Regions from separate parts of the Microvirgula curvata genome, predicted to be linked through region 1. Evidence: predicted binding sites of a transcription regulator. Region 1 holds the regulator's gene; each other region holds the start of a gene.
What was found. Region 1 encodes FNR, which switches genes on or off when oxygen is low (the NO sensors DNR and NnrR bind a similar motif). Its sites were predicted from a motif close to TTGATNNNNATCAA; they were not measured.

Region 1 (5,657 bases):
CCATCGCCTGTGCGCTGACCAGCCGCAAGCGCGAGCTGACCACGCCGCTGGCCGCGCCGCGCGACGCCTGTGCCGAGCTGCTGGCGGCGGCCCGCGACGGGGTCGAGGTTGCACTGGTGTTCGGCAACGAAACCTACGGACTGTCGATCGACGAGGTCGCGCGCTGCAACCGGCTGGTCACCATTGCCGGCAACCCGGACTATTTTTCGCTGAACCTCGGCCAGGCGGTACAGGTCATGTGCTATGAGCTGTTCAGCCAGTTGGCATTTCCGCTTGATCATTTGCGGGCCAATGCCGAACTGGCCAGTCATGAAGAGGTCGAAGGGTTCTATGGTCATCTCGACCGGGTGCTCGACGGTATCGGTTTCTATGACCGGCGCAATGGCGAACGGCTGATGCGCCGCTTGCGCACCCTGTATGACCGCGCCAGCCTGGAGCGGCAGGAGATCGATATCCTGCGCGGCATGCTGAAGCAGATCGAACGCCGCTGCGGGCCGGACCCGTACCGACACGACTGAGTCGCGTGAACTGCGCCGCCGATCCCCGCCTGCTGCCGTTGCTGGCCTCGTTGCGCGAACCGGCGGTGCGGGCACTGGCGTCACTGCTGCTCGGGCCGTCGCCGTGGGACAGCGGTGTCGAGTTCGACCGGGCCCTGCTGGCCGGACCGCGGGCTGCCGAACGGCTGCTGGCACTGGACCGCCGCCCTGCCGTATTGCTGGACTGGCTGGCGGCCCGGCGCACCGGGCGCCTTGGCGCCCATGCCGAGGCGCTGCTGGCCTTCTGGCTGGCACAGCGGAGTGCGCAGCTTGAACTGGTGGCGGCCAACCGCGCGGTGCGGGTCGAGGCGCATACCCTTGGTGAGTTCGATTTCCTGCTGCGGCTGGACGGACGGCCGCTCCATGTCGAAATGGCGTGCAAGTTCTATCTGGAAGTCGCGCCGCAGTGCTGGGCCGGGACCGACCTGCGCGATGCGCTGGCGCTGAAACGTGCGCAACTGGTGCGCCAGCTGGCGCTGGCCGGCGATGCGCGTGCGGCGGCGACCCTCCCGCCCGGTTTCGCCGGCTGCCCGGCCTTTACCGTGTTGCGCGGGCAATTGTTCCGGCCGGCCGGCAGCGGCGAACCGGTGCACTGGTGGCGGCATCAGGGGGAGGCCTGGCCGGCACGGGCGGCCGACAGCCGCTATCTGCACCTGCTCCGGCTCGACTGGCTGTCCCCGGCCCGGGCTGGCCGGGCCGACGTGCAGACCGCCGCCGAGCTGCAGGCGCGGCTGGCGGGCAGGAGAGAGGCGCTGATGGTGGCGGAAATGCAGGCCGTCGACGATGACGACTGGCAGGAAGTGTCGCGCGGCTTCGTGGTGCCGGCGCACTGGCCGGAGCCCGGCCGGCTGGCCACCCTGATGGCGCGCATCGCGGCGCTGGATGGCGGGGAGAAGGAATGATGAAGCAGCTGCTGATCCTGTGGGCCGGTCAGACCGGGCGCAACCTGCAGCTGGCGCGGGCGGCGGCGGCGGCGGCCAGTGAGGCGGGCGAGGGGGAGATCGACGTGCGGCTGCTGCCGGCGCAGCAGGCCGGCATCGACGATCTGCTGGCCTGTCACGGCCTGATTGTCGCCACGCCGGAAAATTTCGGCTACATGGCCGGCACGCTGAAGGATTTTTTCGATCGCACGTTCTACCCGGCCCAGGGGCGGGTGGAAGGATTGCCGTATGCGATCCTGATCTGTGCCGGCAATGACGGCAGCGGGGCGCGAGTCGCGATCGAACGCATTGCGCGCGGCTATCCGCTGACGCCGGCCTGCGAGCCGCTGATCGTGCATGGGGAGCCCGACCAGGCCGCGCTGGAGCGCGCGGCCGAGGTCGGTGCGACGCTGGCGCTCGGCCTGTCGCTGGGACTGTTCTGAACCGGGTTCAGGTGGTGGCGATCGGCATGCTCTGCTGGCAGCCGCCGACCAGGGTCTTCAGGTTCTCCGGCTGAATCAGCTGGATGTGCTTGTGTTCGACAATGATCCAGCCCTGGGCCTGGAATTTCGACAGCGTGCGGCTGACGGTTTCCAGCTTCAGACCGAGGAAGGAACCGATTTCCTCACGGCTCATGCGCAGGATGAAATCGTTGGCGGCGAAGCCGCGGGCGGAGAAGCGCTGGGACAGGTTGAGCAGGAAGGCGGCCAGACGTTCTTCCGCCTTCATGTTGCCGAGCAGCAGCATGACCGACTGGTCACGGACGATTTCACGGCTCATCAACCGGAAGAAATGATGCTGCAGGGTCGGGATGTCACGACCGAGACTGGTCATGCGCGAGAACGGCAGTTCACAGACCTCGGCATCCTCGAGCGCGATCGCATCACAGCCGTGCAGGCTGCTGGAGACGCCATCCAGGCCCAGCAGCTCGCCGGACATCTGGAAACCGGTGACCTGCTCGCGGCCGTCATGGCTGGAAATGCAGGTCTTGAAAAAGCCGGTCCGGATGGCGAACATGGACTTGAACGCCTCGCCGGCGCGGAACAGGTACTCGCCGCGCTTCAGGCGCCGGCTCTGCCGGATCACGGCGTCGAGCTGGCTCATCTCCTCGCGATTGAGTCCGATGGGCAGGCACAATTCGCGAAGACTGCAGTTCGAGCAGGAGATCTTCAGCGTGTGGGCAGTAAGCGGATTGTGTTCGGCCATGATGATCCGTTCAGGTTGTTATCATGCCAGGCTTGACGACTATCAAAGGCGCCCCTGCACGATTCAGGCAAAGTGGTTCACTGCCTGAGAGGTTTATCCATTTATGACGACAGCAATTCACGACAACGTGGCTCCCGCCCAGTTCATTTTCGACCGAGAGTTGATCGAACGCCTCGACGGCAGCGGTCCTCGCTACACCTCGTATCCGACGGCAGACCGTTTTACCACCGAATTCAACGGCGTAGATTATCGCCACTGCCTTGAGCAAAGGCAAATCGGCGCCAGCGCCAAGCCAGTATCATTATACGCTCATATACCGTTCTGTAATACAGTCTGCTACTACTGCGCCTGTAACAAGGTCATTACCAAGGACAAGACGCGTGCGGATACCTATCTGGGTTATCTCGAACGCGAGCTGGCGCTGCATGCCGAAGGGCTGGGGCCGCGCCAGGACCTGATCCAGCTGCACTTCGGCGGCGGCACGCCGACCTTCCTGTCCGACGAGCAGATGCAGCGGCTGATGGACGCGATCCGTCGCCATTTCAACCTGTTGCCCACTGGCGAATACTCGATCGAGATCGATCCGCGCAAGGTCAGCGCCGACACGGTGCGGCTGCTGGCGACCCAGGGCTTCAACCGCATGTCGGTCGGGGTGCAGGATTTTGATCTGCAGGTGCAGAAGGCCGTCAACCGGGTACAGAGTGTCGAGGAGACGCTGACGGTCATCGACGCCGCGCGGTCGTCCGGCTTCAAGTCGGTCAGCCTCGATCTGATCTACGGCCTGCCGCACCAGACCGTTGACTCGGTCCGGCGTACGCTGGAGACGGTGCTCAGCATCCGTCCGGACCGGCTGGCGCTGTACAACTACGCCCACCTGCCGACGGTCTTCATGCCGCAGCGGCGCATCAACGAAGCGGATCTGCCGTCGGCCGAGGTCAAGCTCGACATTCTGCAGATGGCGGTGCAGATGCTGACCGATGCCGGTTACGAATTCATCGGCATGGACCACTTCGCCCTGCCGGACGACGATCTGGCCGTGGCCCTGCGCCAGGGACGGCTGCAACGGAACTTCCAGGGCTACTCGACCCATGCCGACCATGATCTGGTGTCCATCGGGACCTCGGCCATCGGCAAGGTCGGCGCCAGCTATCACCAGAACGCAAAAGACCTCGAACAGTATTATGCGATGCTGGACGAAGGCCGGCTGCCGATCGTCCGCGGTCTGCTGCTGAGTGCCGACGACCTGCTGCGCCGGGCAATCATTCAGGCGCTGATGTGCCGCTTCTCGCTGTCGATGGAAGCGATGGGCGAGGGTTTCGGCATCGACTTCAAGCAGTATTTCGCGCCGGAAATGGCCCGGCTGGCCGAATACGAGGCTGACGGACTGGTCGAGCTGGATGACGAGTGGATCGCCGTGACGCCGCAGGGGCGTTTCCTGATCCGCACCATTGCCATGGTGTTCGACCGCTATCTGCGCGAGAAACAGACCCACGCCCGCTACTCGAAGACGATCTGAGCCGCTGACGCCGTATCAATGGCGTGCGTACAGCTGCCTCAGGTAAATCGCTGCGCTCTGCTGTTCGAACCGGACCGTATTGACCAGGCTGGTGCGCGCAGAGGTCCACATGCCCTGAGCCTGGAAGACCCGGACGTCCTCGTACGGCAGCTTGTGCAGCGTGAACGTCTTCCAGAGGTACTCGGGTGAAACGGTTCCCTTGCCGGCCACGACAGTCTTGCCCAGCCGGTTTGCGACAACCTGGGCGACGGAGGACATGCTGTTGCCCTGGCCTGCGTGACACGACCCCAGCAACACGGTGTCCGTGTCGGCGTCGAGCAGCGGGCGGATACGTCTGGCCAGTTGGGGGGCGCGCAACAGCTTGTTTGCGGCGATCGTCGCATGGGGTGAGCCATGGATGCCGACTGTCTGTACGCCCGGCCCCTTGTTCCAGACTCTCAGTGACATGTCAAAATCGGGGTTTTTCCGCAGATGTCTGCCCAACCGCCATGCGCCGAAACCGATGGCGCCCAGGACCAGGCTAACCAGACTCGCGGCGACCCCCAGGCCGTAGGATACCCTTCCCAGCGTTGCTGCCTGTCCAGGGCTTGAGCCGGCCAGCAGATTGGAGGCCGCGCCGGTAGCGACGGAGATGATCGCCAGCGCCAGCCCCAGACTGGCCAGTATGGATGCCGTGCCAAAGGTGGCAATGGAGAGGACCAGACTGACCAGGCCGAGGGCGATTCCGGTGTTGGAAATCGCTGAATAACCGGAAGGATCACGATTGTTGACCGGGTCGCCCAGACAGAATGCATAGGGATTGATGCCTCCCGTCCCGAACGGGCTCAATGGGTCCGGTTGCAGGACGCGCTGAATCATCGGGTCGTAGCTGCGTACACCATTACCCATATGGTAGTAATTTTTGTTGCCGACATAGTCTGAAAGCATGCCATGCAGGCCGAGCCGTGGACGCTTTTTCCAGATTCTGACGGCTTGCGCTGCTGCCCTGGCCGCTGCCGGAGACGGGGGACGTGATGGCATGGCGTTTCCTCCTCGTGGAGTTCCTGGCCGCACATCAATTCGCGGTCGATGGACTGGTGTCTGAACGTTTCCTTCTTCCTGCATAGTAAGGGCTGGTCTGGCGCCGGTTGCAATTCCCGACGAATGGACTGGCGCTGTCCTCAGACCGACGGTGGCCGGACGTGGTCCGGGTGCGAGGGGCAATCGGCCTGGTGGTCGCTGACCACGCCGACTGCCTGCAGGTACGCCTGGATGACCGTGCTGCCGACGAAATTCATGCCGGCTTTTTTCAGCGCCTTGCTGATCCGGTCAGACAGCGGGGTCGAGGCTGGCGCGTCGGTGTAGCGGGTGAAACGGCTGACGACCGGCTGCCGGTCCACGTGCGACCACAGCCAGTCGGAAAACGAACCGTGCTCGGCCTGCATGGCGACGAAGACCCGTGCATTGCGGCGGGCGCTGACCACCTTGAGCCGGTTGCGC
Region 2 (5,657 bases), on a different contig from region 1:
ACAGCAACCAGCGTGGCCGCCAGACCGTGTAGGGCTGCAGCACATTGCCGGTAAAGAACGGCACCATCCGGTGACAGACGGTCAGGAACACCGGCAGCAGGAAACCCCACAGCGCCAGGCTGCGGGTGGCAAGCCACAGGCGCGCATCACCGGCCGCGATCCAGGCCAGCCCGCACAGCAGGCCGATCACGCCGATCACGAACGCGCACAGCACCATCCAGGCATGCAGCCGGTCCGGCGCGCGACTGGCACGAATCCGGTCGAACCAGACCAGGGTCAGGCCGGCAAAACCCAGGGTATACAGCGCCATCCCGGCCAGTACGACCGGTGCGGACAGCCGGGTGCCGGCCAGCACGGTCAGCAGGCCGGCCGCCATCAGCGCGACCACGGCCAGCCAGCGCGGCGGCCGCGGCGGCGGTACCGCCAGCCATTTGGGGCCCGCGGTCAGGATGAAGCCGGACATGAAGAACGGAAAGATCCCGTACAGCATCAGCCAGCCGTGCGCCTGGCTCGGTACCACGCTCAGCGCCGGCGGCGCGGCCGAAAAGTGGACCATCCACCACCAGGCCATCGTGGCGATGGCTGCGAGCGCGCCGCAGAGGAACAGGGAACGGTGGGGGGCGGAGAACAGGGCCATGACGGATACCGGATTGAAGGTGGGAAAGTGTCGGTTGCCGGTGGATTGTGCGTCATTGACGTGGATCAAGGCCATCGGCAAGCTGTCCCCATGGCCGACGGGGGCACCGGCTTCTCCGGTATGGGCCAGCGGGCGGGAAACCGACACTTTTTTCACGTGCTTCCGCCCGCGGGGCGGGAGGCATGCACCGTGGCCCGACCACAGTGTCACGGCCCCGCCGGGGCAGCGTCCTTGAGACGCATCAAGGTAATCCTTCCCGGCTGTCCATAGTCAGGTAGAAGGATTCCTCAACCGGGCCGGAAAGCGGCACAATCGCGGCTGATCGGTTTGTCATGGAGTCCGGAATGTCACAGTTAGATTTGCGCGGCTGCCTGCGTCACCACCCGTTGTTCGGGGCGCTGTCAGAAACCGATATCGGTGGCCTGCTGCCGCACGTGCATGAACTGCGCTATCCGCGTGGTCAGGTGCTGTTCCAGCGTGGCGACGTCTGTGACGGCGTCCATCTGCTGATCACCGGGATGGTCAAATTGTCGGTCACGGCACCGCAGGGCAACGAGAAGATCGTCGAATTGATCCGGCCCGGGCAGAGCTTCGGCGAGGCGGTCATGTTCCTCGATCGCAGCTATCCGGTCATGGCCCAGGCGCTGGAGGATTCTTTCCTGCTGATGGTGGAAAAACGCGCCATCGTCGGTGCCATCGAGGCCGACCCGCGTTTTGCCCGCTCGATGCTGGCCGGGCTGTCGACCCGCCTGCACGGGCTGATTCGCGATGTGGAGTCGTATTCGATGCAGAATGCGGTTCAGCGCGTGATCGCCTTCCTGCTGCAATGCGTGGCCGACGAGGATACCCAGGGGTATTGCGTGGTGCTGCCGGTCAACAAGAACCTGATCGCGTCGCGGCTGAACCTGACCCCGGAAACCCTGTCCCGCACGCTGCACCAGCTGGTCACCCAGCAATTGATCAGCGTCAACGGGCGCGAGATCGAAATTCTCGACAGCGAGCGGCTGAGTCAGCTGCTGCAACCGGCATAATCCATGTCATCCGGTAGAAATTATGCTTCATGAGTTAGGGTGCGGCATGAAGTTGCGATTACAATCGCGGGTCTAAAATGACCTACCGGATCTTTTCCCCTTGCCTCGTCCCCGCCGTCGCCGTCTTCGCTCGCCCGGTCTGATCGGGGAGTCGGCCGCCTTCTCCAGCGTCGTTCCGCTGCTGGCCCTGCTGTTCGGCGTCTTGCTGTGCGGTTTCCAGGCCATCGAACTCTACCAGTCTCGGCATGAAGAAGTCAGCCGGGCGGAAGCCAGTGCCGGCAATCTGCGCCGTCTGCTCGAGTCGCGCCTGGTCGGCATGTTCCGGGAAGTGGAACTGGTGCTGATCGCCGTCGAGGGCGGGGTCCATACGCGCTGGGTCGAGCACTTGTCGGCCCGGGACCCGGTCGACCGGGCCAGGCTGGAACAGGTGCTGCGCTATTACAGCGGCCGCCTGCCGCAGGCCGGGCAGGTCGGCGTGGTCAGCCCGGATGGACGGCTGCTGGCGCTCGACCATTACGGCAAGGTCTGGACGGCGGACGTGTCCGACCGCGACTACCTGCGCATCATGCGCGATGACCCGTCGATCAAGGTGTATTACTCGCGGCCGATGTACAGCCGGATCGACAAGCGGCATATCGTGACCATCGTCCGCCGGATCCATACTGCCGACGGCCACTTTGCCGGCCTGCTGCTCAGTGATATCGGCATCAGCTATATCGAGGACATGCTGTCGAGTACCGACTACGGTCCGCATGGTGTCGTGGCGCTGCGCGACACGGCGCTGGATGTTGTGGCCCGTTATCCGGCTGCGCGGGTCCAGGGGACGCCGGGCAACCACCCGATGGTCGAGCAGATGGCTGCCGGCCAGCCCGGCGGGGTGGTCCGCTTCCGCTCGATCAATGATGGCGAAATGCGCCTGTACAGCTGGGGCTGGCTGCCGGGCATGCCCTATGTGCTGGCGGTCGGCCTGTCCGAACGCGACTATCTGACCGACTGGCATGGACGCATCCTGGTGGCCGGTGCCGCCGGGGCGATCCTGGCCGTACTCGGTTCGGGGATTTTCCTGCTGTACCGCCGCGACCGCCGCCGGCATGCGGCCCTGCTCGAGCACCAGAAGCGGCTGCGCGCCAGCGAGGCCCGCTTCCGCCGCCTGGTCAATGCGATGCCGACACCGGTTATCGTCACCCGGCCGGACGCGCGCCGGGTGCTGTTCGCCAACCCGCCATCGGCGGAACTGCTGGCCCCCGGTGATGACGATCCGGATCAGCGCCAGTTGCGGCTGGATGAGGTCGAGCGGGTCTGGCTGGTGGAGAAGGTCGACGAGGCCGGCGATGTGTCCGGCCGGGAAATGCCGCTGGTGCGACCTGACGGCGAGGCCATGTGGGTACTGGTCTCGGCCAGCGCGATCCTGTTCGACGACGGGCCGGCGCTGCTGATCGGCATCAACGACATTACGGCCCGGCGGGCGCTGGAAGAGCGCCTGCAGGTGCTGGCGACCACCGATACGCTGACCGGCATCGCCAATCGCGGCAGCCTGCTGGAGCGTGGCGAGGGCCTGCTGCAGCTGGCCATGCGCCATCAGCGGCCATTGTCGGTGCTGATGCTCGACATCGATCATTTCAAGCGCATCAATGACAGCCATGGGCACCATATCGGCGACGAGGCCATCCGGGCCACGGTGCGCTGCTGCATCGACACCCTGCGGGCCAGCGACGTGCCGGGGCGGCTTGGCGGCGAGGAATTTGCCATCGTCATGCCGGAAACCGGCCTGACCGATGCGGTGCTGGTGGCCGAACGGCTGCGCGTCGCCATCGGCAAGCAGGCGATCTTGCTGGATGGCATTGCGCCGTTGCACCTGACGGTCAGCATCGGCGTGGCCAGCCATGACCCCGCCCGGCCGGAAACCTTTGCCGCCATGCTGATCCGCGCCGACCTGGCGCTGTATGCGGCCAAGAACAACGGCCGCGACCGGGTCGAAGTCGCCGACTGACGGCCGCCGGCATCAACGGCAAACGGCGGCGAGCCCACCGGGTCGCCGCCGTTTCAGACTGTCCATGTCCCCTGTCCACGCAGAACGGCCGCGCGAAACGGGGTTTCCCTGCGGCGGCGCCGGGTCCGGTGCTGCCTGTTACTGCTTTGCGTCTTCCGGCGGCGCTTCGTGCGACTTGCGGATGAAGTAAACGATACAGGTGCAGACGATGCCCAGCGTGATGAGGATGACGAGCAGGCTCAGGATGCCGACATCGGACGAAAAGAGATCAAGCATGAGTTCCATGGCGGAAGCGCTCCTGTGGATGTCCCCGTCGGGGTGACCGGGCTTTGATAGCTATTGTCTGACGAAGTCGGGTAATGACAATTGATTGACGTCAAACCCGGTGGTATTCCTCCTGTCGTGGTGACAACCCGGCCGACATGCCCGCCATCCCGGAAACCCCTGCACAAAATATCTTAAACACCCCGCGGCGGCGGGTGAGCGGCGTTGCGCCCATGTGGCTGACTATGGACCGTTTTTCTGCTGGGCGAACAAGCGCTTACCTGCTGCTGGTGTTCAATATTTTGACCGTTCGCCTTGACACGGAAAATTAATTCCGCATCGCAAAAACATTGTTGTTAGAATTCGCGCCTTTCCGAACGTCCCCGCAACAAAAGAGTCGCGGCTCCAACGCGATTCTGGGAGGACACGGGGTGTAGCCCGCCCCGTGTTCCCGACAGGCGGCGCCATCCCGCTTGAAGACTCTCTAGGCGCTATTCGGCCCAAAGCCGTGAAACGGAGGACGGGTTTTTTAATCTGGCGTGCATCACCTGAGCACTCGTGCGCCGTGCGTTAAAGGACAACGTTTCATGGCTTGGACTGTCAATGACAGCCGGAATCTCTACGGGATCCGGCACTGGGGAAGTCACTTCTACGACGTGGGGGACAACGGCAGTGTCGTCGTGCGCCCGCACGGCAAGGATGGCCACCCGATCGATCTGCACAAACTGGTTGGCGAACTGCGCGCCAGCGGTCTGCAACTGCCGCTGCTGGTCCGTTTCCCCGACATTCTGGAACAGCGTGCCCGCCGCATCATCGACGGCTTCGACCAGGCCCGAAAGGACTGGGAATATCCGGCAGGCTACACGCTGCTGTACCCGATCAAGGTCAACCAGCAGGAAGCGGTGATCAAGGCGATCATCGCCGACGAAACGCTGCCGATCGGCCTCGAAGCGGGCTCCAAGCCCGAACTGATGGCCGTGCTGGCGCTCGCGCATCCGGGCGGCAAGATCACCTGCAATGGCTACAAGGACCGCGAGTTCGTGCGCCTGGCGCTGATCGGGCAGAAACTCGGCCACGAAGTCTTCATCGTGATCGAGAAGGAAATCGAGGTCCAGTATGTGATCGAGGAAGCGCAGAAGCTCGGCGTGGTGCCGAATGTCGGCCTGCGCGTGCGCCTGTCGCAGGGCACCGGCCAGTGGGCCGATACCGGCGGCGACAAGGCCAAGTTCGGCCTGTCCGCCGCACAGCTGCTGACGGTGGCCGACCGCTTTATCGCTGCCGGCCTGAAGGATTCGGTGCGGCTGCTGCACTTCCACATGGGTTCGCAGATTGCGAACATCGCCGACTACCGCCAGGGCTTCCGCGAAGCGCTGCGCTACCTCGGCGAACTGGCGCGCCTCGGCCTGCCGCTCGATCACATGGACGTCGGCGGCGGTCTGGGCGTCGACTATGACGGCACCCACTCGCGCAATGCCAGTTCGGTCAACTACACCATCGGCGAATACGCCGAGACCATCGTGTCGATGACCAAGAACTTCTGCGAAGAGCAGGGCATCCGCTGCCCGCACCTGATGAGCGAGTCCGGCCGTGCGCTGACCGCCCATCACGCGGTGCTGGTGATGAACGTGACCGACGTCGAGCGCCGCAACGACGACATGCCGGACATCAAGTCGCTGGCCGATATCGAAGAGCTGCCGACCGCACTGGAAAAGTTGTACGAACTGGCCTCCAGCGA
Region 3 (5,657 bases), on a different contig from region 1:
CCAACCGACGTCCAGTTGCGGATGCCCTTGAACGAGCCCATGCCCGGATACAGCACCAGGTAGGCAACGCCGAACACCAGCGTGAGCGTGAACATCCACATCCACCATTTCGGCAGCGGGTTGTTGTACTCGGCCAGATCACCGTCCCAGACGTGGCCCGTGGTCTTGACCTCGGTCCCCGACTCGACTTTCAGTCTGTTCTGCGAGAACAGCAGATAGGTCAGACCGACAATCCCGACGACGACGACGCCGGAGATCCAGTAGCTCCAGAAATCGCTTACGAAATCACTCATTATTTTGCTCCGTTGTGGCCCGGGGTCGACAGGCGACCCAGGCCGGACCGCGCAGCATTATCGTTGTCATCGTCGGCAAACGGCAGGTTCGCCGCCTCCTCGAAGCTTTTCTTCGCCGCCCTGCCACCAAAGGCCCAGATCAGGATCAGGATGAAGCTGGCAAATGCGGCAACGGTGACGATGATGTGAATCAGCGTGGCGGTATCTAGCATATCGATTGCTCTCAGCGGGTGTTTTTCAGCGCGAGACCGAGGCCTTGCAGGTAAGTGACCAGGGCGTCCATTTCCGACTTCCCTTCCACTTCGCTCTTGGCCTTGGCGATCTCTTCATCCGAATACGGCACACCGACCAGGCGCAGGGCGCGCATCTTGGCCTGGACGCTGTCCGCGTCAGCCAGGTTGCGGGCCAGCCACGGGAACGCCGGCATGTTCGATTCGCTGACCACGTCACGCGGATTGATCAGGTGGACGCGGTGCCATTCATCCGAATAGCGGCCGCCGACACGGGCCAGATCGGGACCGGTACGCTTCGAACCCCACAGGAACGGGTGATCGTAGACCGACTCCCCCGCCACCGAGTAGTGACCGTAACGCTCGGTTTCCGCACGGAACGGACGGATCATCTGCGAGTGGCAGTTGTAGCAGCCTTCGCGGATGTAGATGTCGCGACCGGTCAGTTGCAGTGCCGTGAACGGCTTGACACCGGCAACCGGCTGCGTGGTCGAGCGCTGGAACATCAGCGGCAGGATTTCAGCCAGCATCGCCACGCTGACCACGAGCAGGGTAAACACGATCAGATAGCCGACATGCTCTTCGACCAGTTTTTGGATTCTTTCCATTTGCGTCTCTCTCGTCAGCTATATCAGGCGTGTGCGGCAACGGCCGGGATACGGGCGTCGACAGCACGGCCCATCGTGACGGTGCGGAACACGTTGTAAGCCATGACCAGCATGCCGACCAGATACAGCAGGCCACCGATCAGACGAACGAAGTGGTACGGATAGGTTGCCTTGACCACTTCGGCGAACGCGTAGGTCAGCGTGCCGTCCGGGTTCAGGGCGCGCCACATCAGACCCTGGGTCACACCGGCGATCCACAGCGCGGCGATGTACAGCACGACGCCCAGCGTGGCCAGCCAGAAGTGAACTTCGATCAGCTTGGTCGAGAACATCTGTTCACGGTTGAACAGGCGCGGGATCAGGTAGTACAGCGAACCCATGGTGATGAAGCCAACCCAGCCCAGCGCACCGGAGTGAACGTGACCAATGGTCCAGTCGGTGTAGTGCGACAGCGCGTTGACGGTCTTGATGGCCATCATCGGGCCTTCGAAGGTCGACATGCCGTAGAACGACAGCGACACCACGAGGAACTTCAGGATCGGGTCGGTACGCAGTTTGTGCCATGCGCCGGACAGGGTCATGATGCCGTTGATCATGCCGCCCCAGCTCGGTGCCAGCAGAATCAGCGAGAACACCATGCCGAGCGACTGGGTCCAGTCAGGCAGCGCGGTGTAGTGCAGATGGTGAGGACCCGCCCACATGTAGGTGAAGATCAGCGCCCAGAAGTGGACCACCGACAGGCGGTACGAGTAGACCGGACGACCGGCCTGCTTCGGGACGAAGTAGTACATCATGCCGAGGAAGCCGGCGGTCAGGAAGAAGCCGACCGCGTTGTGGCCGTACCACCACTGCACCATCGCATCGACGGCACCGGCGTAAGCCGAGTAGGACTTCCACATCGACACCGGGATGAAGGCACTGTTGACCACGTGCAGCAGGGCCACGGCGAGAATGAACGCACCGTAGAACCAGTTGGCGACGTAGATGTGCTTGACCTTGCGCTTGGCGATGGTGCCGAAGAACACGACCGCGTAGGCGACCCAGACAATGGTCAGCAGTACCTTGATCGGCCATTCCATCTCGGCATATTCCTTGTTGAAGGAAAGGCCGAGCGGGTAGGTGATCACGCACAGGACGATGACTGCCTGGTAACCCCAGAAGGTAAAGGCGGCCAGTGCATCAGAGAAGATGCGGGTCTGACAGGTGCGCTGCACCACGTAGTAGCTGGTCGCGAAAAGGCCACAGCCGCCAAATGCGAAAATCACACCGCTGGTATGAAGTGCGCGCAGGCGACCAAAGTGGAAGTACGGTCCGAAGTTCAGATCAGGCCAGACCAGTTGGGCTGCGATCGTCACGCCGACCAGCATACCGATGACACCCCACACGACTGTCATCACGGCAAACTGGCGCACCACCTTATAGTTATAAGTGGATTGCGTCTCCATCGAGGATTCTCCAAGGTTACGAACGAGTCATCCGCAAAAGACCGCCAGACCTTCGTCTGACAGCCAGTCAGGCCGGCCCCCAGCCAGACCATGACATGTTTCCGGATTGATTTTTTGACGGCGCGCCACCATCTTCTGGCGAGCACCCCGTTTGCATGGTGGCATTCTAATGCAAACCCGCATGGCGAACTAGCTGAACAAAAGCTTAAAGCACCATGCGCGCAGCACGTAAACAGCCACATCTTGCATACGGCGGATTATATTGTCATGACCGTTTGACCCCTTGACGCAGGTCAATTGCGGACGGCCCTTCACTCGCCCGTCATGGGCCTGGATCTGACGGAACGCTTCTCATGTCCCACCCCGTGCACTACCGGATCACCGCGGCCGACCCCGCCGCCCATCTGTTTTCCATCGAAATGACCGTTCGTCGGCCGGCTGCCGACGGCCAGGTATTTCGCCTGCCGCGCTGGATTCCGGGCAGCTACCTGCTGCGTGATTTCTCCCGCCATCTCGGCCCGCTGTCGGCCCGGTCGGCGCACGGGCCGGTCACGCTGACCGCACTCGACAACCACAGCTGGCAGGCCGCGCCCTGCCATGGCCCGCTGACCCTCAGCTACACCGCCTATGCCTTCGACCTGTCGGTCAGGGGGGCCTATCTCGACCGCGAGCGGGGCTTCTTCAACCCGACCAGCCTGTGTCTGGAGGCAGTCGGACAGTCCGGCCAGTCACACGGGCTCCGTGTCGACGCGCCGGCGCCGGGCACGGTCAGCGGCGACTGGCGTCTGGCCGGCACGCTGCCGGCCGACGGCGCTGCGCCGTTCGGCTTTGGCGACTTTGTCGCCGACAGTTACGACACGCTGATTGATCACCCGTTCGAGCTCGGCCATTTCGACGTTGTCCCCTTCCGCGTCTGCAACACCGATTATGAAATTGTCGTATCCGGCCGCCATCGCGGCGATCTCGACCGGCTGGCGCGCGATGTCGCACGGATCTGCGAATGGCAGATCCGGCTGTTCGGCGAACCGGCACCGTTTCACCGCTACCAGTTCCAGCTGTTTGTCGGCAAGGACGTCTATGGCGGGCTGGAGCATCGCGACTCGACCGCGCTGATGGCGAGCCGCGACGACCTGCCGGTCCACGGCGACGACACGCTGAGCGACGGCTATCTCGACCTGCTCGGCCTGTTCAGCCACGAACATTTCCATGCCTGGAACGTCAAGCGGATCAAGCCGGCCGCCTTCACCCCCTACGACCTGTCGCAGGCGGCGCTGACCTCGCTGCTGTGGGCCTTCGAGGGCGTCACGTCGTACTACGACGATCTGACCCTGGTGCGCAGCGGCGTGGTGCCGGTCGAACGCTACCTGGCCCAGCTGGCGCGGACCCTCACCGCCGTGCAGCGCGGCAGTGGTCGCCACAAGCAGACGCTGGCCGAATCCAGCCTCGATGCCTGGACCAAGTACTACCAACAGAATGAAAACAGCCCCAACGCCATTGTCAGCTATTACCAGAAGGGTGCGCTGGCCGCGCTGGCGCTGGATCTGAAGATCCGCCAGGACAGCCACGGCACCCGCTCACTCGACGATGTGATGCGGGCGCTGTGGCGGCGCTGGCGCGATACCGGCGCCGGCATCGGCGAGACGGAGTGGGAACGGATCGCTCAGCAGGCGACCGGGCTGGATCTGGGCGCCTTCTTTGACCAGGCCATCCGCTCGACGGCCGACCTGCCGCTGCAGGCGCTGCTGCAGGACGCCGGCGTGACCGTTGCCTGGCGTGTCGCCCAGAGTGGCGCCGACAAGGGGGGCGCGCCGTTGCCCGCCGCAAGCGACACACCACCACGTGCCGTCATCGGCGTGCGCAGCGCGGCCGATCCGGCAGGCATCCGCCTGACCCATGTTCTGGACGGGGGGGCCGCACAGGCGGCGGGCCTGTCGGCAGGGGATGTTCTGGTGGCGATCGACGGGCTGCGCGCCAGCGATCTCGAACGCCAGCTTGCCCGCCACCGGCCCGGCGACAGCGTTCGCCTGCACGCCTTCCGCCGCGACGAGCTGCTGGCCTTCGACGTCATCGTCCAGGCCGCGCCCGCCGATACCTGCTGGCTGGCGCCGCAGGACACACCGCTGTGGCTGTCGCCGGCGGCCTGAGTCGCGCTCAGGTCACCAGTTGCAGGCAGCGCTGGCGATACTCGCTCGGCGAACAGCAGAACCAGCGGTGGCAGGCCCGGCAGAAATTGCTGGGGTCGGAGAACCCCAGCCGGTAGCCGATCTCGACCACCGCCAGATTGCCGTGGCTGAGCCAGTCGCTGGCCAGCGTGCGCCGCACCTGGTCGAGCAGCGCCTGAAAGCTCTGGTTTTCCTGGCGCAGCTTGCGCTGCAGCGTACGCACCGACAGCCCGAGATGGGTGGCAACATCGACCAGCTTCGGTTCGCCGCTGGGCAGCATGTCCTGGATCTGGGTCAGCACCCGGTCCGAGAACAGGCTGCGCTCCAGCCGCGACAGATAGTCGCGGATCGCCTTTTCGTTCAGCCCCACCAGCATGGTATTGGCACTGGCATACGGCTCGATGGTATCGGCATAGGTAAAGCCGATCGCATCGGCCTCGGCCCCCAGCGTCACCGGCACATGGAAATACTGGTCCAGCCGCTCGGTCCCCGGCGCCGGCGGCATGCCGAGCGTGACGAAGGACGGAATCACCTGACGCTGGCTCAGCTTGCATGCCTGGCGATAGACAAAAGCCAGCATGGCGATGCGCGCCGCGTGGTTCATCTCGCTGCCGCCGAGCGTGTTGACCACCAGCGCGCTGCCGCCGGCATCATGGCGCAGACTGATATACATGGTGGTCGACAGCACGGTCGCATAGCGCGCGACCAGGCTCATCAGCTCGGACAGCGAACCGCAGGCGAGGATGGCCAGCCCGAGCCCGTGCAGCGTGGCCGGCTGGACTTCCTCGCCGAGCCGCAACCCGAGCAGCGGGTCGCCGGTCGCCTCGATTGCCAGTCGCCAGAAGCGGCGCACGCCGATCATCGGGAAGCGCGCCTCCGGCACATTGAGCCGGTTGGCGTCCAGCCCGGCCCCTGCCAT
Region 4 (5,657 bases), on a different contig from region 1:
GACCGTCGAAGCCGTTCAGCACGCTGACGGCATTCTCGCCGATCGGTCCGACCGCATAGCCGCCCTCCAGGCAGAACAGCGTCTGCAGGCCCAGCCGGGCCAGCCGGGCGCCGACGGCATGAAAATCGGCCGTTTTCAGCTTGAAGGTCGAGATCGGATCTCCCTCATAGGTATCCAGCCCCAGCGACACCACCAGCGCATCGGGCCGGAAAGCCGCAATCGCCGTGCACGCCTGTTCCAGCGCCGCCATCCAGGTCGGAACGTCGCTGCCGGCCGGCAGCGGCAGGTTCAGGTTGCACCCTTCCCCCTCCCCGGCGCCGCGCTCGTCGGCAAACCCCAGATAGAACGGAAACTCGGTGCGCGGGTCACCGTGGATGGACACGAACAGCACATCGGCACGGTCATAGAAAATCTGCTGCGTGCCATTGCCGTGGTGGTAGTCGACGTCCAGGATCGCCACCCGGCCCAGCCCGCTGTCGCGCAGATGCTGGGCAGCGATCGCGGCATTGTTGAAGAAGCAGTAGCCGCCAAAGACGTCGGCCGCGGCATGGTGCCCCGGCGGACGGCACAGCGCGAACGCGGCCCGCTCGCCGGCCAGCAGGCGATCGGCACCGGTCAGGGCGGTCTGCGCCGACCAGTAGGCGGCAGGCCAGGTGCCGGCGGTCACCGGCGTGCCGGCGTCCATGGAGAAATAGCCCAGCTGGCCGTCGATGTCCTGCGGCTCGATCTGGCGGAAGCAGCGCGTCGGCCAGATCAGCGGCAGCGCATCATAGGTGCGGCCGGTTTTCGAGCGCCGGCTTGGCGCGGTCCAGCGCGACCAGAACGTTTCCAGAAAACGCACGTAGTTGTCGCGATGCACTGCCAGGATCGGCGCCTTGCCATGGTCGGTCGGCGCAATGCGCTCGAATCCGGCCCGGTCGACTTCGGCCAGCACCATGTCAGCGCGCGAAGGGTTCTCGAAGCACGGTTTCAGCGTGCCATCCACCAGTTCGGCATTGCCATGCTGAAGGCGATGTTGCTCGGTGTACACAGTCAGCATCGGAAAAAACACTCCCATAGAGAAACGGCCACCCGGCGACGCGTCGGCGGCATGCATTCACCCTACGCCACCCGCAGGCAAAATGTGCTGCCCTGGATCAGGAAGCCGGCCCGACGCAAAAAACCCCGCTCGCGGGCGGGGCCTGTTGCCGGCTGGCCGGTCGACGGGTCAGTCGAACGGATGCGGGCGCGGGGTGTTGTCAGCCGACGGCGGCAGGATCGGCATGTCGATCTTCGGCTGGTCGCCGGTCAGCGTCTTCAGGAAGGCCACGATATTGGCGTTCTCGCTCCTGGTGAACTGCTTGCCGAGCTGCAGCTTGCCCATCGTGTCCACCGCTTCGGACAGCGTGGCCGCCGCGCCGTCGTGGAAGTACGGATAGGTCAGTTCGACGTTGCGCAGGGTCGGCACCTTGAAGTTGAAGCGGTCGGCATCCTTGCCGGTCACCGCGGCACGGCCGATCGCCGGGTTGTCGGTCTTGTACGGCGTGACCAGCCCCATTTTCTGGAACGAGGCGCCACCGACGGCCGGACCATTGTGGCAGGCCACGCAGCCGCTGTTCTTGAACAGCTGGTAACCGGCCAGTTCCTGGGCGGTCAGCACCTTCTTGTCGCCCTTGAGCCACTTGTCGAAGCGCGAGTTCGGCGTGACCAGCGTTTCCTCGAACACGGCGATCGCGTCGGTGATGCGGTTGATATCGATCTTGTCCGAACCGTACACCCTGGCGAATTCCTGGCGGTACTGCGGGATGGACTGCAGCACGTCGACCGCCAGCGTATGCGTCGACGCCATTTCGCCCGGGTTGGCGATCGGGCCGCCGGCCTGTTCCTGCAGGTTCTTCGCCCGGCCGTCCCAGAACTGCGCCAGGTTCAGACTGGAGTTCAGCACCGTCGGCGAGTTGATCGGGCCTTTCTGCCAGTTGTGGCCGATCGAGGTCTTCAGGTTGTCCGAACCGCCCATGCTCAGGTTGTGGCAGGAGTTACAGGAGATGAAGCCGGAACGCGACAGCCGCGGATCAAACCACAGCTTCTTGCCCAGTTCGGCCTTGGCCGGCTGCGTCAGCTTGTACGGGGCGATCGGCTGAATCGGCTCGTCCCCTGCTGCGCTGTCTGCCCATACCCAGCCGGCAGTCAGCATCACGCTGGCAATCGCGCCAATCTGAAATAGTTTTTTACTCATTTACGGCCTCCTTGATTCACGACGTCGTACCCAATATCTATTGGCCTGTTGCGCCAATGACCAGTCCATCCGCATAAAATGCTATTGGCTTTCAATATGCACAGTATTGACCGAAGTCAACAAGCTCAGGCTATCGACCGTATCAGGCAAACAGCAAAATCAACACGTTGATTACAAAAGGATTTTTTGTTATAAATTTTTTAAATCACTTCGATTAACATTGGCTATCGCCGAATGAAAAAACCGAAACAGCCAATGTTTTACGGCAAATAAACGGCGTTATGCCTGACAGATAAAAAAAAGAATAAATTTGTCCTGACACGCCATTTTTAATTCAATTCTTCATTCTGCAAAACAGAAAAAATTAAATACCTGGCGCATCCGGTCGATAACAGGCACAACGAATCACAGGACGCACCGGACATGACCTCGATCTCCGTCAACCTCAGCAGCTCGGCCTCGTCGACCAGAATGTCGACCGGCGCCACCGACAGCCTCGGCAAGAAGATCGCCGACCTGAAGCAGCAGGTTCAGGATCTGTACAAGCAGGCGCAGGAACTGAAGGACGCGAAGCTGTCGCCGGCAGAGAAAGAGAAGCAGCAGCGCATCATCGAGGCGTCGATCCAGATGCTGCAGGCCGAAATCGCCCGGCTGGAGAAGGAACGTGCCAGCCAGGGCAAGCAGGGCGGCACCGAACCGTCCAGGGACCCCAAGCCCGGCACGGAGGTCAAGACACCGACCGCCAGCGTCGCCAGCCCCTCGAACACCGGCACCCAGGTCGACGACTTCGCCTGAGGAGTGTTGCGGAACAGCAGTCCAGGCGGCGGATCACGTGATCCGCCGCTTTTCGTTTCTGCCCTGCCGTCCGTCACCCGTTGCATCCGCCCCACACCCCGTACAAAAAACACCCCCTCCCGCAAGTGCTTGAACGCAGGCGAAAAACGCGCTGCGGATATCGTCGTCGGCTGGAAAACCGTTATGTCCATGCCTTGTCATGAACAGACAATGACTACTACAATTTGTGCAACAACTATGAAAACAGCAGCACATATTGTGTAAAAACCCGCCTGGCACGGGTTTTCAGCCGACACAAGCGTCCCAGCAAAGGAGCTCCCAACGATGTCTGTCGCATCCACCGCCTCATACCAGTGCATCCGTCGCAACGGCGACGTGGTGCCGTTTGCCCCTGACAAGATTTCCGTCGCCTTGAGCAAGGCTTTCCTGGCCGTGCTCGGCAGCGAAGCCGGCGGCTCCAGCCGCCTGCGCGATGAAGTGGAACACCTGACCGCCACCGTGGTGGCAGCCCTGATCCGCCGCCGCCCGGAAGGCGGCCCGATCCATATCGAAGACATCCAGGACCAGGTCGAACTGGCCCTGATGCGCGCCGGCGAGCAGGAAGTGGCCCGCGCCTACGTGCTGTACCGCGAACGCCGCGCCGCCGAGCGCCGCGCTGCCCGCGAGGCACTGGGCCTGGCCGCCGCCCCCACCCTGCACGTCACCCGTGCCGACGGCAGCCGCGCGCCGCTGGATCTGGACCGGATGGCCACGCTGGTGCATACCGCCTGCATCGGCCTGGAAGCCGATACCGACCCGGCCGCCATCCTTGGCGACACGCTGAAGAACCTGTACGACGGCGTCAGCGAAGCCGAAGTCGGCCGCGCCGTGGTCATGTGCGCCCGGCAGATGATCGAGCGCGACCCGGCCTACGACAAGGTCACCGCCCGCCTGCTGCTGGATTCGATCCGCGGCGAAGTGCTCGGTCGCCATGTGGCGCAGACCGACATGGCCGCGCTGTACGCCGACGCCTTCCCCGGCGCCATCCAGCGCGGCATCCAGGCCGAGCTGCTCGACCCGCGTCTGGGCGAATTCGACCTTGCCCGCCTGGGCCAGGCGCTGAACGCCGACGCCGACCTGCAATTCGGCTATCTCGGCCTGCAGACCCTGTACGACCGCTACTTCCTGCATATCGAAGGCCGCCGCATCGAACTGCCGCAGACCTTCTTCATGCGCGTGGCGATGGGCCTGGCGCTGAACGAAGCCGAACGCAACGACCGCGCGATCGAGTTCTACCGCGTGCTGTCCAGCTTCGACTTCATGAGCTCGACGCCGACACTGTTCAACGCCGGCACCCTGCACAGCCAGCTGTCCAGCTGCTACCTGACCACGCTGGGTGATGACCTGACCGAGATTTTCGACGGCATCAAGGAAAACGCGCTGCTGTCCAAGTACGCCGGCGGCCTCGGCAACGACTGGACCCCGGTGCGCTCGCTCGGCAGCCATATCAAGGGCACCAACGGCAAGAGCCAGGGCGTGGTCCCGTTCCTGAAGGTGGCCAACGACACTGCCGTCGCGGTCAACCAAGGCGGCAAGCGCAAGGGCGCGGTGTGCGCCTACCTGGAAACCTGGCACGCCGACATCGAGGAATTCCTCGAACTGCGCAAGAACACCGGTGACGACCGTCGCCGCACCCATGACATGAACACTGCCAACTGGGTGCCGGACCTGTTCATGCAGCGGGTGATGGAAGACGGCCCGTGGTCGCTGTTCAGCCCGAGCGAAACCCCGGACCTGCACGACCTGACCGGCAAGGCCTTCGCCCGCCGCTACGCCGAGTACGAAGCCATGGGCGAGCGCGGCGAGCTGCGCGTCTACAAGCGCCTGCGCGCGCTGGACCTGTGGCGCAAGATGCTGACCATGCTGTTCGAGACCGGCCACCCGTGGCTGACGTTCAAGGACCCGTGCAACCTGCGCAGCCCGCAGCAGCACATGGGCGTGGTCCACAGCTCGAACCTGTGCACCGAGATCACGCTGAACACCAGCGACAGCGAAATCGCCGTGTGCAACCTCGGCTCGGTCAACCTGGCCAACCATATCCGCAATGGCCAGCTCGACGACGCCAAGCTCGCCGGCACCGTGCGCACCGCCATGCGCATGCTGGACAACGTGATCGACCTGAACTTCTACCCGGTCGAAAAGGCCCGCAACGCCAATATGCGCCACCGCCCGGTCGGCATGGGCCTGATGGGCTTCCAGGACGCACTGCATGCGCTGGGCCTGGCCTACGGCTCCGACGCAGCAGTCGAGTTCGCCGACCGTTCGATGGAAAGCATTGCCTACCACGCCTACTGGGCCTCGACCTCACTGGCCGAGGAACGCGGCACCTACCAGACCTACGACGGCAGCCTGTGGAGCCGCGGCATCCTGCCGCACGACAGCCTCGACCTGCTGGCCGAGTCGCGCGGCGGCTGGCTGGAAGTCGACCGCTCGACCACGCTGGACTGGGACCGCCTGCGGGCCCGCATCAAGCAGTTCGGCATGCGCAACTCGAACTGCCTGGCCATCGCCCCGACCGCGACCATCGCCAACATCATCGGCGTGTCGGCCAGTATCGAACCGACGTACAAGAACCTGTTCGTCAAATCGAACCTGTCCGGCGAGTTCA

Region 2: the regulator FNR is predicted to act here: its motif matches at 4,025-4,038, upstream of ACYVG8_RS14480 (DUF3149 domain-containing protein).
Region 3: the regulator FNR is predicted to act here: its motif matches at 2,860-2,873, upstream of ccoN (cytochrome-c oxidase, cbb3-type subunit I).
Region 4: the regulator FNR is predicted to act here: its motif matches at 2,322-2,335, upstream of ACYVG8_RS05970 (cytochrome-c peroxidase).

What each region holds. Positions count from the first base shown of each region.
Region 1 is NZ_BAAGUB010000035.1:110,748-116,404, forward strand. It holds gene ACYVG8_RS15480 (RNA methyltransferase) at 1-518, shown strand, start outside; gene ACYVG8_RS15485 (DUF1853 family protein) at 524-1,438, shown strand; gene ACYVG8_RS15490 (flavodoxin family protein) at 1,435-1,899, shown strand; gene fnr (fumarate/nitrate reduction transcriptional regulator Fnr) at 1,907-2,662, opposite strand; gene hemN (oxygen-independent coproporphyrinogen III oxidase) at 2,766-4,178, shown strand; gene ACYVG8_RS15505 (RHS repeat-associated core domain-containing protein) at 4,194-5,198, opposite strand; gene ACYVG8_RS15510 (DNA-3-methyladenine glycosylase I) at 5,339-5,657, opposite strand, start outside.
Region 2 is NZ_BAAGUB010000032.1:113,424-119,080, reverse strand. It holds gene ACYVG8_RS14495 (NnrS family protein) at 1-637, opposite strand, end outside; gene ACYVG8_RS14490 (Crp/Fnr family transcriptional regulator) at 982-1,668, shown strand; gene ACYVG8_RS14485 (sensor domain-containing diguanylate cyclase) at 1,769-3,658, shown strand; gene ACYVG8_RS14480 (DUF3149 domain-containing protein) at 3,797-3,943, opposite strand; gene ACYVG8_RS14475 (hypothetical protein) at 4,081-4,254, shown strand; gene speA (arginine decarboxylase) at 4,510-5,657, shown strand, end outside.
Region 3 is NZ_BAAGUB010000003.1:63,751-69,407, forward strand. It holds gene ccoP (cytochrome-c oxidase, cbb3-type subunit III) at 1-293, opposite strand, end outside; gene ACYVG8_RS00525 (cbb3-type cytochrome oxidase subunit 3) at 293-505, opposite strand; gene ccoO (cytochrome-c oxidase, cbb3-type subunit II) at 517-1,131, opposite strand; gene ccoN (cytochrome-c oxidase, cbb3-type subunit I) at 1,155-2,576, opposite strand; gene ACYVG8_RS00540 (M61 family metallopeptidase) at 2,930-4,720, shown strand; gene ACYVG8_RS00545 (AraC family transcriptional regulator) at 4,728-5,657, opposite strand, start outside.
Region 4 is NZ_BAAGUB010000011.1:35,224-40,880, forward strand. It holds gene ACYVG8_RS05965 (histone deacetylase family protein) at 1-1,039, opposite strand, end outside; gene ACYVG8_RS05970 (cytochrome-c peroxidase) at 1,208-2,215, opposite strand; gene ACYVG8_RS05975 (FlxA-like family protein) at 2,639-3,010, shown strand; gene ACYVG8_RS05980 (ribonucleoside-diphosphate reductase subunit alpha) at 3,335-5,657, shown strand, end outside.